Regions from separate parts of the Pantoea sp. X-Soil-ISGK-259 genome, predicted to be linked through region 2. Evidence: predicted binding sites of a transcription regulator. Region 2 holds the regulator's gene; each other region holds the start of a gene.

Region 1 (4,555 bases), 2.9 Mb from region 2:
GTAGAGCGCCACCAGGAAATAGACATCCCAGCCCGACGAGCGACGGATTTTAAAGCGGCTGTTTAAATCGCGGCTGGTGTACCAGTAACCACTCACCATCAACACCATAAATATTGCGGTACCCACCTTATACTCCCTTTAAGGTATTCACGTGCCGGGCAAAATCTTCGTGGACTTCCTCGCTCAGCGTGTTGACTGAAATATTGCCGTTCTCATCAATAATGATGCGCTCACCTTCAGCAATTGAGTCGTTGATATCCTGACGGGTCATAATCTGCAGAAACTTATCGGGACTGGCAAAGACCGACTTAATAAATTTGAACATAGCGATCCCATTGTTGGCCTGAAAAGTGAAGTATGTGACCGAATCGACACTCTCGCCTGTTTAATTTCGGGTGAAATTTCTTAAAATCAATAAATTAGCGAAGCGGCAATCGCCTGTTTAAAGCCGATTTCCGCAGAAATCTTCAACGTAACCAGCAGCCTGCCGTCAAAAACATCCTGTCCAGACTCGTCTGGTCTGCAATAACGCTGGCTCACCTCACCGGCGGAAAAGGCTAAGCTCAATGGTTAGCCCTTTTCTGTCACCCTGTCTGAAACGCATCGAGGAAGGTTTGCATGAAACAACGAACACTGGGCCGTACCGGTCAGCGCGTCTCTGAAATTGGCTTTGGCGCATGGGCCATTGGCGGAACCTGGGGAGAAGTGAGCATGGAGGATGCCAAAGCCGCGCTGAATGCTGCGCTGGATGCAGGCATCACCTTTATTGATACTGCCGATGTCTATGGCGATGGCCGCTCCGAAAAAATTATTGCAGAGGTGCTGAATCAGCGCGGCGGTGAACGCCCGTTTGTGGCCACCAAGCTGGGGCGTCGTCTGTCACCGCACGTGGCTGAGGGCTACAACGCCGAAAACCTCAACGCCTTTATCGATCGCTCACGGGAAAATCTGCAGACCGACACGCTGGATCTGGTGCAGCTGCATTGCCCACCGACGGAGGTCTACTACAACCCGGACGTGTTTGCGGTGATGGATGAGATGGTCGCCGCCGGAAAAATCCGTCACTACGGCGTCTCCGTTGAGAAAGTCGAGGAAGGCCTGAAAGCGCTGGCATTTCCAAACGTCTCGTCGATTCAGCTGATTTACAACATTTTCCGTCAGCGTCCCGCGGAACTGCTGTTGCGTGAAGCGAAACGCCGTGATGTGGCGATCATTGCCCGTGTGCCGCTGGCTTCAGGCCTGCTGACCGGCAAAATGCGCGCCGACAGCGTGTTTGCCGCTGACGACCATCGCACCTTTAACCGTAATGGCGAAGCGTTCGATAAAGGCGAGACCTTCTCCGGTGTGCCTTATGAGGTGGCACTGGAGGCGGTGGAGGAGATTCGCCGCTTTGTTACGGGCGACACCACCATGGCGATGTTTGCACTGCGCTGGATCCTGATGAACGAAGATGTCAGCGTGGTCATTCCTGGCGCGAAAAATCGTGAGCAGGCTGAAGCCAATGCCCGCGCCAGCGACGTCGGTGCACTCTCTGAGGATACGATGGCGGCGCTGAAGCAGATCTATCAGGAGAAGATTGCGCCGCACGTGCATCAGCGCTGGTAAATGCGCGTTACAACGCCTGGGCGCACGCCCAGGCGGAACTCCAGGCCCACTGGAAGTTATATCCCCCCAGCCAGCCGGTGACATCGGCCACTTCACCAATAAAGTACAGCCCCGGCACCGCGCGCGCCTCCATGGTTTTCGAGGAGAGCTGCGTGGTGTCTACGCCGCCCAGTGTCACTTCAGCTGTGCGATACCCCTCGGTGCCGTTTGGCTGAATGCGCCAGGCATGCAGCGTCTGCGCCAGTTCAGTTTGCTGTTTGCTGTTGAGCTGTTTCAGGGTGATATCCGGCACCACTTTGAGTGCCTGCAATACTTCCACCAGACGCTTCGGCAGGATTTTCGCCAGACTGTTTTTCAGGCTGAGATTCGGATGCGCTTCACGCTGCGCCGTCAGAAACGCCTCAAGCGGCGTAGCGGGTAACAGGTCGATGGTGACGAATTCGCCGGGCAGCCAGTAGCTGGAGATTTGCAGTACCGCGGGGCCGGAGAGCCCACGGTGAGTGAACAGCATCGCCTCTTTAAAGCGGGTACCATCCTGCGCATCGATGGTGGTGTCCAGCGCAACGCCTGAGAGCGTCTGTAATTGTTCCAGCAGTGGCTTATGCAGCGTAAAGGGCACCAGAGCCGCCCGGGTCGGATACACATTCAGACCAAATTGCTCTGCAATTTTGTAGCCAAACGGCGTGGCACCCAGGCCTGGCATCGACAGACCACCACTGGCAATCACCAGCTTCTTCGCCTGAACCGTACTGCCGTTGAGTTGCAGGGTGTAGCCGCTTTCATCGCGCTCAACACTGAGCACTTCACTGCGCAGTCGCAGGGTGACATTGCCCTTGTCACATTCGGCCAGCAGCAGATCGACAATTTGCTGAGCAGAGTCATCACAGAAGAGCTGGCCCAGGGTTTTTTCATGCCAGGCGATACCGTGGCGATTAACCAGATCGATAAAATCCCACTGGGTATAACGCGCCAGCGCGGATTTACAGAAATGAGGATTGTGCGACAGATACGCCGCCGGTTCAGTGTAGAGATTGGTGAAGTTGCAGCGGCCACCGCCCGACATCAGAATCTTGCGGCCTGGCTTTTTGCCGTTATCCAGCAGTAACACGCTCAGTCCGCGCTGCCCGGCCTGGGCGGCACAGAACAGCCCTGCGGCTCCGGCACCAATGATGATAACGTCAAACTGTTCCACTGCGTTCACTCACTTAACTGGAAAGGCGCAGATTGTAGTGATCTGCTCACCCGGACGCCAGCGTCAAAAAATTGCCGTAAATGTGTCATATTGTATCTGACTAATATCTAACCCTTTTTCACTGAGTAACCCGTTCGCTCTGCGAAGAAAGGTTAAATTAGCGCTATATTTTCCTTTCCCATACAGCACGTTGTCGCGGATAATGCGCCGCGTTCATGTCCTCCAAAAATGGCGTAACGTTTATGCTACATCTGTTTGCTGGTCTAGACCTCAGTACTAGCCTGTTATTGGTTCTTGCCCTGCTGTTTGTATTGTTTTACGAAGCAATCAACGGTTTCCACGACACGGCCAACGCAGTTGCGACGGTCATCTATACGCGTGCCATGCGTGCCCAGCTTGCTGTGGTTATGGCGGGTGTATTCAACTTCCTTGGCGTACTACTCGGTGGATTGAGTGTTGCCTACGCTATTGTTCATATGCTTCCCACCGATCTGTTGCTGAATGTTGGATCGGCTCACGGTCTCGCCATGGTGTTTTCTATGCTGCTGGCGGCGATTATCTGGAACCTCGGCACCTGGTATCTCGGTCTGCCGGCCTCCAGCTCCCATACACTGATCGGCGCGATTATCGGTATCGGTCTGACCAACGCCCTGATGAGCGGAACCTCGGTGGTTGATGCACTCAACATTCCGAAAGTCCTGAACATCTTCCTTTCTCTGATCCTGTCGCCGATTGTCGGCCTGGTGATGGCGGGCGGGTTAATCTTTATTCTGCGTCGCTACTGGAGTAATACTAAAAAGCGTGCGCGTATTCATATGACGCCTGCTGACCGCGAAAAGATCGACGGCAAGAAAAAGCCGCCGTTCTGGACCCGTATCGCCCTGATTGTTTCGGCAATTGGCGTGAGCTATTCGCACGGTGCGAATGACGGTCAGAAGGGCATTGGCCTGATCATGCTGGTCCTGATTGGCGTGGCGCCGGCTGGTTTCGTCGTGAATATGAATGCCTCCGGTTATGACATCACGCGCACCCGCGATGCCGTCAACCATCTGGAACAGTATTACCAGCAGCACAACGCGTCACTGACACATATCATCCAGATGGCACCGCCTAAGTTGCCAACACCGGAAGAAGTACCGGCAACCAGCCCGCAGGAGTTTCACTGTGACAGCGCGCGAGCACTGCAGGCAGTACAGCGTGCGCAGGTGTTGCTGAATAATCTGCAGAGCTACGATCAGCTGACCGTTGATCAGCGTGGTCAGATGCGTCGTCTGCTGCTGTGTATCTCAGACACCGCCGATAAAGCGGCCCGTCTGCAGGAAACTACGCCAGATGACAAACGCTTCCTCAATAAGCTGAAAAGTGACCTGCTTGGCACCATCGAGTACGCGCCTATCTGGATTATTTTGGCCGTGGCGCTGGCGCTGGGCACCGGTACCATGATTGGCTGGCGTCGTGTTGCCACCACCATCGGTGAGAAGATTGGTAAAAAAGGCATGACCTATGCGCAGGGAATGTCAGCCCAGGTGACAGCAGCGCTGTCGATTGGTATTGCCAGCTATACCGGCATGCCCGTCTCTACCACGCATATCCTCTCTTCATCGGTGGCCGGTACCATGCTGGTCGACGGTGGCGGATTGCAGAGCCGGACTATCAAGAACATCGCCATGGCGTGGATCTTCACCCTGCCGGTTTGTATTCTGCTGTCAGGTTCGCTCTACTGGATTGCCTTGAAACTGGTGTGATGCCAGCTGACAA
Region 2 (4,555 bases):
GACGCAGAAAACTGCCAACGGTGTCGGCACGGAACGGGGCGGTTTCTCTTTGCATGATCACTCCTGTCTCTCCTGCCGGTAATAACGACAGGAAATCATTACACTCTGAAATAAATAGCCATCTGGATGGCTACATGTCTGAAAACAGAGTGTCATGAGTGGCATGCATCTGCAACTGAAGAAAATTCAGGGATGATGAAAAAAATTCAACCGGGATTAACGCAGGGCGGCGCGCGCCTCTGCCATCTGGCTGTCTGAGAGCGGCAGATAGCCCGCTTCGCTGACCCGCCGCTGTCCTTGTGGTGAAAGAACCTGCTGCAGAAATGCCGCCACCAGCGGCGGCAGTGGTTTACCGGGTGCTTTATTAACATAGAGATAGAGTGGGCGCGCCCAGGGATAACGGCCGCTACGAATAGCATCGGCATCCGGAGCAATCGCCTGGCCCTGATCATTCGTCACCGCCAGCATTTTTACGCCGCTGAGATGAAAGCCAAAACTGGCGTAGCCGATGCTGCGCGAATTACCGGCCACCGCCTGCACCACCGCGGCCGAGCCAGGAAATTCCGCCACGTCGCTGCGGAAATCGCCTTTGCAGAGCACCTGCTGTTTGAAGAAACCCCAGGTGCCGGAGGCGGAATTACGTCCATAGCGCTGAATGGGGCGTTTGTTCCATTGCGCGCCGGTTAAACCGAGATCGCCCCAGCGCAGCGGCACACTGTGTGCGCCACACAGACGGGTAATGGAGAAGATGGCGTCGAGCTGACGCGGTTCAATCTGCTGCAGCGGGTTACGCTGATTCACTACCACCACCAGCGCATCCATCGCCACCGGCACCGCCAGCGGCGGATAACCGTAGCGCGCCTCAAAAGCCTGCCGCTCATCGGCCTGCATCGGGCGGCTCATCGGACCGAGCTGTGCGGCACCTGCTGCCAGCGCGGTCGGTGCGGTTGAGGAACCGGAGGCCTGAACCTGCACATTGACGCCCGGCGCCTGCCGACTAAAATCCTCGCCCCACAGGGTCATAAGATAGCCAAGCGTATCTGAGCCGACACTGCTGAGATTGCCGGAGAGCGTGCCGTGCTGGGCCAGCGCCAGGCCCGGCAGCAGCGTAACAATCAATAAAAGAAGAATGCGCATCAGGAAGATCCGGCAGCCACTAATGAACGGCATTCTCCTGCATCACGCTGCTGACAATCAACCTCGCAGGCAGCGTAAACGTAAAACAGGTCTCTTGGTGCGGCACGCTGGTGATGTCGAGCCGCGCGTTGTGGTGACTCAGCGCATGTTTCACAATCGCCAGACCCAGCCCGCTACCCCCGGTGGCGCGTGAACGCGCTTTATCGACGCGGTAGAAACGCTCGGTCAGACGGGGAATATGTTCTGAAGCAATACCCGGCCCGTTGTCGCAAACCCGGAAGGTGGCGCCCTGTTTGCCGCGCAGCCAGCTGATATCGATCCGCGTGCCATCCGGGGTGTGATTCACCGCGTTATAAACCAGATTGGAGATAGCACTGCGAAGCTGTTCATCGTTGCCGAACACTTTCAGATGGGGATCGGTATGGAAATGAATATCGTGACGACCGCCACTTAGCGTCGCCGCCTCATGCTGCAGCAGTTTCAGCATGACCGGCACATCCACCTTCTCTTTCAGATCGATGGCAGGCGCGGCTTCAATGCGCGACAGCGTCAGCAGCTGTTTGACCAGGCTGTCCATACGGCGCGTCTGCTCCGACATCGTGTGCAGCGCTTTGCTGCGCGAAGGCTCGCTCATCACCGAGTCGTTCATCATCTCCAGATAGCCCTGCAGCACCGTGAGCGGCGTACGTAACTCATGGCTGACGTTGGCAAAAAAGTTGCGGCGCGCCCCTTCCAGCTGATGCATCTGCGTCACATCACGCGCCACCAGCAGCCACTGCCCCTCGCTGTAGGGCATAACGCGGAATTCCATGTGAAGTTTGTTGTTCAGCACCAGCGTCAGGGGCTTGTCAAAATCGCGCTGGCGCAGATAGCGTGAGAACTCCGGATAACGCAGCAGATTGAGGATGTTCTGGCCATTATCTTCCGGCCAGCGCAGACCCAGGTGCTGTTGCGCCAGACCGTTACACCAGAAAATAGTGCCCTCTTCCGTGGTCAGGATCACCGCATCCGGCAGCGACTCGGCACCGCTGCGGAAACGTTTGATCAGATTACCGAGTTCACGTCGCCGCCGCCGGTTGCGCAGCTGCATCTGGTAAAGACCATAAAACAGCGGTTCCCAGCTGGCACGCCCGGCGGGTGGCGTCATGGTGCGGTCGAGCCACAGCCAGTGCGACAGCCGCATCAGATTGTGGAAATGCCATAACAGCACCATGACCACGCTCAGCAGCAACCACCAGGGCAAACCGCCAGACAGCAGGCCCAGCAGCACCGCAGGCAGACAGGCCAGCAGCAGTTCTGTCAGTAATCTCTTCCAGGAGAGGCGTTCCAGCACGGTAAAGGCTCCGTTTAGTAGCGGGCAGAGAAACGATACCCTGTTCCACGGACGGTTTGTACCATGCGATCGTGGCCGGAGACTTCCAGCGCTTTACGTAAACGGCGAATGTGAACATCAACAGTGCGATCTTCCACATACACATTGGTGCCCCAGACGTTGTTCAGCAGCTGTTCGCGGCTGTATACGCGTTCCGGGTGAGTCATAAAGAAGTGCAGCAGCTTATATTCGGTCGGGCCCATCTCCAGCGGCGTGGTTTCGGACATCACGCGATGTGAAGAAGGATCCAGACTCAGTCCCTGCATCTCAATCACCTCTTCCACCGCCATCGGTGAAATACGGCGCATCACCGCTTTAATTCGCGCCATCAGCTCTTTGGGTGAAAAGGGCTTGGTAATGTAATCATCGGCGCCCACTTCCAGGCCACGCACCCGATCTTCCTCTTCGCCACGCGCGGTGAGCATCATCACCGGGATATCCCGTGTCATCGCCTCGCGTTTCAGATGCTTGATAAACTGAATACCGCTGCCTCCAGGTAACATCCAGTCCAGTAAAATCAGATCGGGCCAGGGTTCAATCAGCCTGCCCACGGCACTGTCATAGTCTTCCGCCTCAATTGGCTGATAGTCGTTCTGCTCCAGAACAAAACACAACATTTCACGGATGGGGGCTTCATCCTCCACAACCAAAATGCGCTTAGCCATTATTACTCCTGCTGATTATGACGGCTGTCACTGAGATTCGCGGCGCCATTATGCGTCAGATTTGTGACACTTTTATGAAAAACATAACCTGCCTGTAACGCCGTTGGTAATCATTTATGACAGCGCAGCGACAATTTTTCGCTTTGGCCGCATAGCCAGTATAATCGCCGGGCGAATCACAACGGCAGGGACTCATCATGCGCATCATTCATACTGCGGACTGGCATCTGGGGCAGTTCTTTTACAACAAAAGTCGGGCAGCCGAACATCAGGCGTTTCTCGACTGGCTGTTGATCCAGATTGAACAGCATCAGGTGGATGCGTTGATTATTGCAGGCGATCTGTTTGATACCGGCACGCCGCCCAGCTACGCCCGCGAGATGTTTAACCGCTTTGTGGTGGCGCTGCAGCCCACCGGTTGTCAGCTGATTGTGCTGGCGGGCAACCACGATTCCGTGGCGACGCTGAATGAGTCGCGCGAACTGCTCGCCTGTCTCAACACCCGGGTAATAGCCACCCCCCAGGAACAGGATGATGTGTTGCTGCTGAACACCCGCCAGGGCGAACCAGGTGCACTGCTCTGTGCCATTCCCTATCTGCGACCGCGCGATATTCTGCGCAGCCGGGCGGGTCAGTCAGGACGCGATAAACAGACCTCGCTGCTGGAGGCGATTGCCCATCACTATCAGCAACGCTTCGCCGCCGCCCAGGCGCTGGGTCATGCATTGCCGATTATCGCTACCGGACATCTCACCACCGTCGGGGTCAGCCAGAGCGATTCGGTGCGTGACATCTACATCGGTACGCTTGATGCCTTCCCCGCCAGTGCCTTTCCGGCCGCTGACTACATTGCGCTGGGCCATATTCATCGCGCCCAGCGCGTGGCGGGCAGCGAGCATATCCGCTATAGCGGCTCGCCCATTCCGCTGAGTTTTGATGAGCTGGGCAGCGAAAAAAGCGTCTTTCTGCTGGAGCTTGCGGCAGGCGGCCTGCAATCCGTTACGCCGCTGGTGGTGCCGCACGCGCAGCCGATGCAGGTGCTGAAAGGATCGCTGGCGCAGATTGCGGAACAGTTACACGCCTTCAGCACGGCTGAGCAGGAGAAGCCAACCTGGCTCGACATCGAAGTCACTACGCAGGAGTACCTCAGCGATCTGCAGCATCAGGTCGAAACCCTGACCGCCACGCTGCCGGTTGAAGTCCTGCTGCTGCGCCGCAGCCGCGAGCAGCGGCAGCAGAGCCTGGCGCGGCTCGACAACGAAACCCTGAGTGAACTGAAAGTGGAAGAGGTCTTTGCCCGCCGGCTCGCGCTGGATGAGAAGCTGCAACCTGCGCAAATCGACGAGATGACCACCCTGTTCCGCCAGACGCTGGCCGCCAT
Region 3 (4,555 bases), 740 kb from region 2:
GGTCGCAATATTATCAGTCAGGTCGATAAGATCACCACGCCGCTACTGCTGTTACAGGCCAGCGACGATCGGGTGGTCGACAATCGTTCACAGGATCTGTTTTGTGCCGCAATGGCCGCGGCGGGTCATCCGTGTGAGGGCAATAAGCCACGGGTGATCGAGGGTGCGCGTCATGAGATCCTGTTTGAAAAGGATGAGATGCGCGCCGAAGCACTCAATGCAGTGGTCGACTTTTTTTCATCGCACCACTGACGTTTTTTATCCGACCGGTTAAACCGGCAGAACCAGATACCCGAGGTTTTCATGTATCACATCGTTGCATCCGATCTGGATGGCACGCTGCTTTCTCCCGAACATCGTCTGACCCCTTTTGCGCGTGAAACACTGCAGCAGCTGGTCGCGAAAGATATTCACTTTGTGTTCGCCACTGGCCGTCATCATATTGATGTCGGACAGATGCGCGACAGCCTGGCCATTCCTGCCTATATGATCACCTCAAACGGCGCGCGCGTGCACAACGCACAGGGCGAACTGGTGTTCAGTCATAATCTGGATGAGGACATCGCCAGCGATCTGTTTGGTCTGCAGTATCATCACAGCGATATTCTGACGCACGTTTACCGCGACGATGAGTGGTTTGTCAGCCGTTCAAGCCCGGCGGAGCAGGACTATTTCCGCGAGTCGGTCTTCAACTATCAGGTCTATGAGCCGGGTCTGTTGCCTACTGATAACATCAGCAAGGTTTTCTTCACCTGCGAAAATCCTGAGCATCTGATTCCGATGGAGCAGGCGATTGAAGCGCGCTGGGGCGACCAGGTTAATGTCAGTTTCTCGCTGCCAACCTGTCTGGAAGTGATGGCGGGTGGCGTGTCGAAAGGGCATGCGCTGGAGGCGGTCGCGAAGACGCTGGGCCACACGCTGAAAAGCTGTATCGCTTTTGGCGACGGCATGAATGATGTGGAGATGCTGAGCATGGCGGGTAAAGGCTTTATCATGCAGAACGCCCATCAGCGGTTGAAAGATACGCTGCCAGCGCTGGATGTGATTGGGTCGAATGCCGATGATGCGGTGCCGCAGATGCTTCGCACGCTCTATCTGGCTTAAGCCGTCAGCGTAAAACAGGGCCGGATAACCGGCCCTGTTTTTATGGCCGTCAGGCGAGGGTCTTTTTGTGTTTGTGTTCGCTGACCATGGTCAGTAACAGCAGAATAACCGCCAGCACACAGCCCGCAATCATGACCATGAAGCCGCCGTCCCAGCCGAAATAATCGACGGTGTAACCGACAATGGCGCTGGCCGCCACCGATCCGCCCAGATAGCCGAACAGGCCGGTGAAGCCCGCTGCCGTGCCCGCCGCTTTTTTCGGTGCCAGTTCCAGCGCGTGCAGACCAATCAGCATCACCGGACCGTAGATCAGGAAGCCAATCACGATCATGCAGGCCATGTCGACGCCAGGATTACCCGCCGGGTTGAGCCAGTAGATCACAGTTGCAATGGTCACCAGCGTCATAAAGAACACCCCGGTTGCACCGCGATTGCCGCGGAACACTTTGTCCGACATCCAGCCACACAGCAGCGTGCCCGGAATCCCCGCATATTCATACAGGAAGTAGGCCCACGACGATTTATCCAGCGTGAAGTGTTTTACTTCGCGCAGATAGGTCGGCGACCAGTCGAGAATGCCGTAGCGCAGCAGATAAACAAAGACGTTGGCCAGTGCGATGTACCACAGCAACTTGTTTGGCAGCACATACTTCATGAAGATCTGTTTTGCCGTCAGCTCCTCTTCGTGGCTGGCATCGTAATCAGGCGGATAGTCGTTTTTGTACTCTTCAATCGGCGGCAGACCACAGGATTGTGGGGTGTCGCGCATCAGCGCAAAGGCCAGAATCGCAATAGCAATCGCGCCAAACGCCGGCATGTAGAGTGCTGCTTTCCAGTCGTTGAACCACGCCATACCGAGCAGGAACAGCAGAGGCGGAATACCGCCGCCTACGTTATGCGCACAGTTCCAGACCGAGACAATCCTGCCGCGCTCCTTCTGCGACCACCAGTGAACCATGGTACGTCCACAGGGTGGCCAGCCCATGCCCTGGAACCAGCCGCAGACAAACAGCAGCACGAACATCACCATGATGCTGGAGGTCGCCCAGGGAACGAATCCCATAATCAGCATCACCGCCGCGGCCAGAATCAGACCAGCCGGTAAGAAGACGCGCGGATTTGATCGGTCAGAGACCGAGCCCATGATGAATTTTGAAAAGCCGTAGGCAATGGAGATGCCGGATAAGGCAAAACCGAGATCGCCACGTGAAAAACCCTGCTCCACCAGATAGGGCATGGCGAGTGCGAAGTTTTTCCTGACCAGATAGTAGGCCGCGTAACCAAAGAAGATCCCGATGAAAATTTGCCAGCGCAGGCGACGGTAGAGCGGATCGACATGATCCTCCGCCACCTGCGGCTGACGTGGTGCAGGTTTAAAAATGCTCAGCATCAGTGAGGCCCTCCAGGGCACATTATGGTTTTTTATTCCCAGCAGGTTGGGGCAGGAAAAGAGCAGAAAAAAATGGACGCAGGATGTTCCATTTCGCGCAAAGAATAGTGTTAGTTGCGCAACGTTACTGTGATGAGTGACACATTTGTTACAGTTTTATTACAGTTGATAGCGAATATGATCATCCGATGGATCATTTCGCGCATTTTATCTGGCATAAAACCCATTCCGGCACCGCTTATGTCAGTAAGTGTAAACAAGTCATTTTTCGGGCGTTTTAATCGCCTGGTTAGTAATCAGATGTCAACCAGATTTAACAGCCTGAGGGCTGCACATTGTTTACACTGACGGCCTGTTTATTTCGGGATCGTCACCGTGTTTTTATTGATTATTACCACCATTCTGTGGGCCTTTTCGTTCAGCCTGATTGGCGAGTATCTTGCCGGTCAGGTAGACAGCTGGTTCTCTGTGCTCATGCGTCTGGCGCTTGCTGCGCTGGTGTTTCTCCCTTTCCTGCGCTGGCGCGGCCATCGCCCTTCGACATTGCTGCTTTATATGCTGGTGGGGATGTTGCAGCTGGGCGTGATGTATCTGCTGAGCTTCGAAGCCTATCTCTACCTGAGCGTGTCGGAGTTCCTGCTGTTTACGGTGATGACCCCGCTCTACGTGACGCTGATTTATGATCTGATCAGCCGTCGTCCACTGCGCATCGGCTATATCTTCAGTGCGTTGCTGGCGGTGGCAGGCGCGGCCATTATTCGCTATGACAAAGTCAGCGATCATTTCTGGTTTGGCCTGCTGTTAGTGCAGCTGGCAAACATCTGCTTTGCGGCGGGAATGGTAGGTTATAAGCGTCTGCAGGAGACCCGACCCATGCCGCAGCATACCGCTTTCTCCTGGTTCTATCTGGGGGCAGTGTTGATTGCGGTGATCGCCTGGTGTGCCTGGGGTAACCCGCAGAAGTTGCCGACGACTTCATTGCAGTGGGGCATTCTGGTCTGGCTGGGGGTGGCAGCTTCCGGTCTCGGCTATTTTATGTGGAATTACGGTGCGACGCAGGTCGATGCCGGTACGCTGGGCATTATGAATAACATGCACGTTCCCGCCGGGCTGCTGGTGAATCTGGCTATCTGGCAGGAAAAGCCGCACTGGCCGAGCTTTATTGCGGGCGCGCTGGTGATCCTCGCCTCACTGTGGGTGCATAAGCGGTGGGTGGTGGGGCGTAGTGACCGGTAATCATTAGGTGCTGGGACAAACCGTTGCTGTAGCCGGACTGCGGCCTCCCGGGCTGGCGCGTCCGATCGCGAAGGAATCTCACCTCGCTGTGGATCGGCCGGGCCATCCCTGGCCCGGACGCTTCGCTCTTCAGACGCGCCAGCCCTGGAGACTTAACAGCATCATCGCAGTTGAACAAAGGACTCAGAGCGAATATGAAGGAGGGGATGGCGGGTTGAGAAGTAAAGCGTCCGCCGCAAGGACAAAAACGTCGGGAGCGTTTTTGAACAACGCACAGCGTCGGCCCGCTTGCGGGCGAGCCTCACGGATGAGGCGAGTAAACCGGCGGTCGAGGCTCCAGGGATGGATTTACGCCGTCTTTACGCAGCAACCCGCCATTTCCGACTGGATGGCGCCATATCAGGCAGGCTTCTCACTCTTAGGGCGCTGAATCATCGCCAGCCCTTTCAGGAAGTTGCGCAGAATCTGGTCGCCACACTCGCGATAGTTCTTATGATCCGGTTTGCGGAAAATCGCGCCAATCTCAGCCTGTGAAACAGTAAAATTCACACGCTTCAGGACATCAGGAATGTCGGTGGTTTTCAGATCAAAAGCGATGCGCAGCTTTCTCATGAAGATATTGTTAGTCATCTTGCGTTCTATGGACGGCGCGGGCGCATCTTCACTTTTGCCACGACGGTAAAAGATCAGGCCATTCAGAAAATAACCCATCAGCACATCCGGGCAGGGACGAAACGCGGCATCGTCATCTTTTTTCAGCCACGCCTGAATATCCGCTACCGGCACGTCACATTGCGCCAGCGCAAAAATCTCCACCATTTTGGC

The links. The regulator PhoB, encoded in region 2, activates phosphate uptake and scavenging genes when phosphate is short. The targets are predictions, from matches to a motif close to CTGTCATAAAACTGNCNNAT.
Region 1: the regulator PhoB is predicted to act here: its motif matches at 2,869-2,888, upstream of pitA (inorganic phosphate transporter PitA).
Region 3: the regulator PhoB is predicted to act here: its motif matches at 2,640-2,659, upstream of glpT (glycerol-3-phosphate transporter).

What each region holds. Positions count from the first base shown of each region.
Region 1 covers NZ_AP035986.1:3,791,467-3,796,021, forward strand. The annotation lists gene AC6I77_RS18075 (hypothetical protein) at 1-126, opposite strand, end outside; gene AC6I77_RS18080 (hypothetical protein) at 128-325, opposite strand; gene AC6I77_RS18085 (aldo/keto reductase) at 619-1,605, shown strand; gene AC6I77_RS18090 (BaiN/RdsA family NAD(P)/FAD-dependent oxidoreductase) at 1,613-2,797, opposite strand; gene pitA (inorganic phosphate transporter PitA) at 3,040-4,542, shown strand.
Region 2 covers NZ_AP035986.1:927,662-932,216, reverse strand. The annotation lists gene AC6I77_RS04205 (cobalamin-independent methionine synthase II family protein) at 1-55, opposite strand, end outside; gene AC6I77_RS04200 (PstS family phosphate ABC transporter substrate-binding protein) at 217-1,137, opposite strand; gene phoR (phosphate regulon sensor histidine kinase PhoR) at 1,157-2,470, opposite strand; gene phoB (phosphate response regulator transcription factor PhoB) at 2,485-3,174, opposite strand; gene sbcD (exonuclease subunit SbcD) at 3,372-4,555, shown strand, end outside.
Region 3 covers NZ_AP035986.1:186,571-191,125, forward strand. The annotation lists gene pldB (lysophospholipase L2) at 1-252, shown strand, start outside; gene yigL (sugar/pyridoxal phosphate phosphatase YigL) at 304-1,104, shown strand; gene glpT (glycerol-3-phosphate transporter) at 1,154-2,494, opposite strand; gene AC6I77_RS00855 (carboxylate/amino acid/amine transporter) at 2,870-3,730, shown strand; gene AC6I77_RS00860 (YehS family protein) at 4,130-4,555, opposite strand, start outside.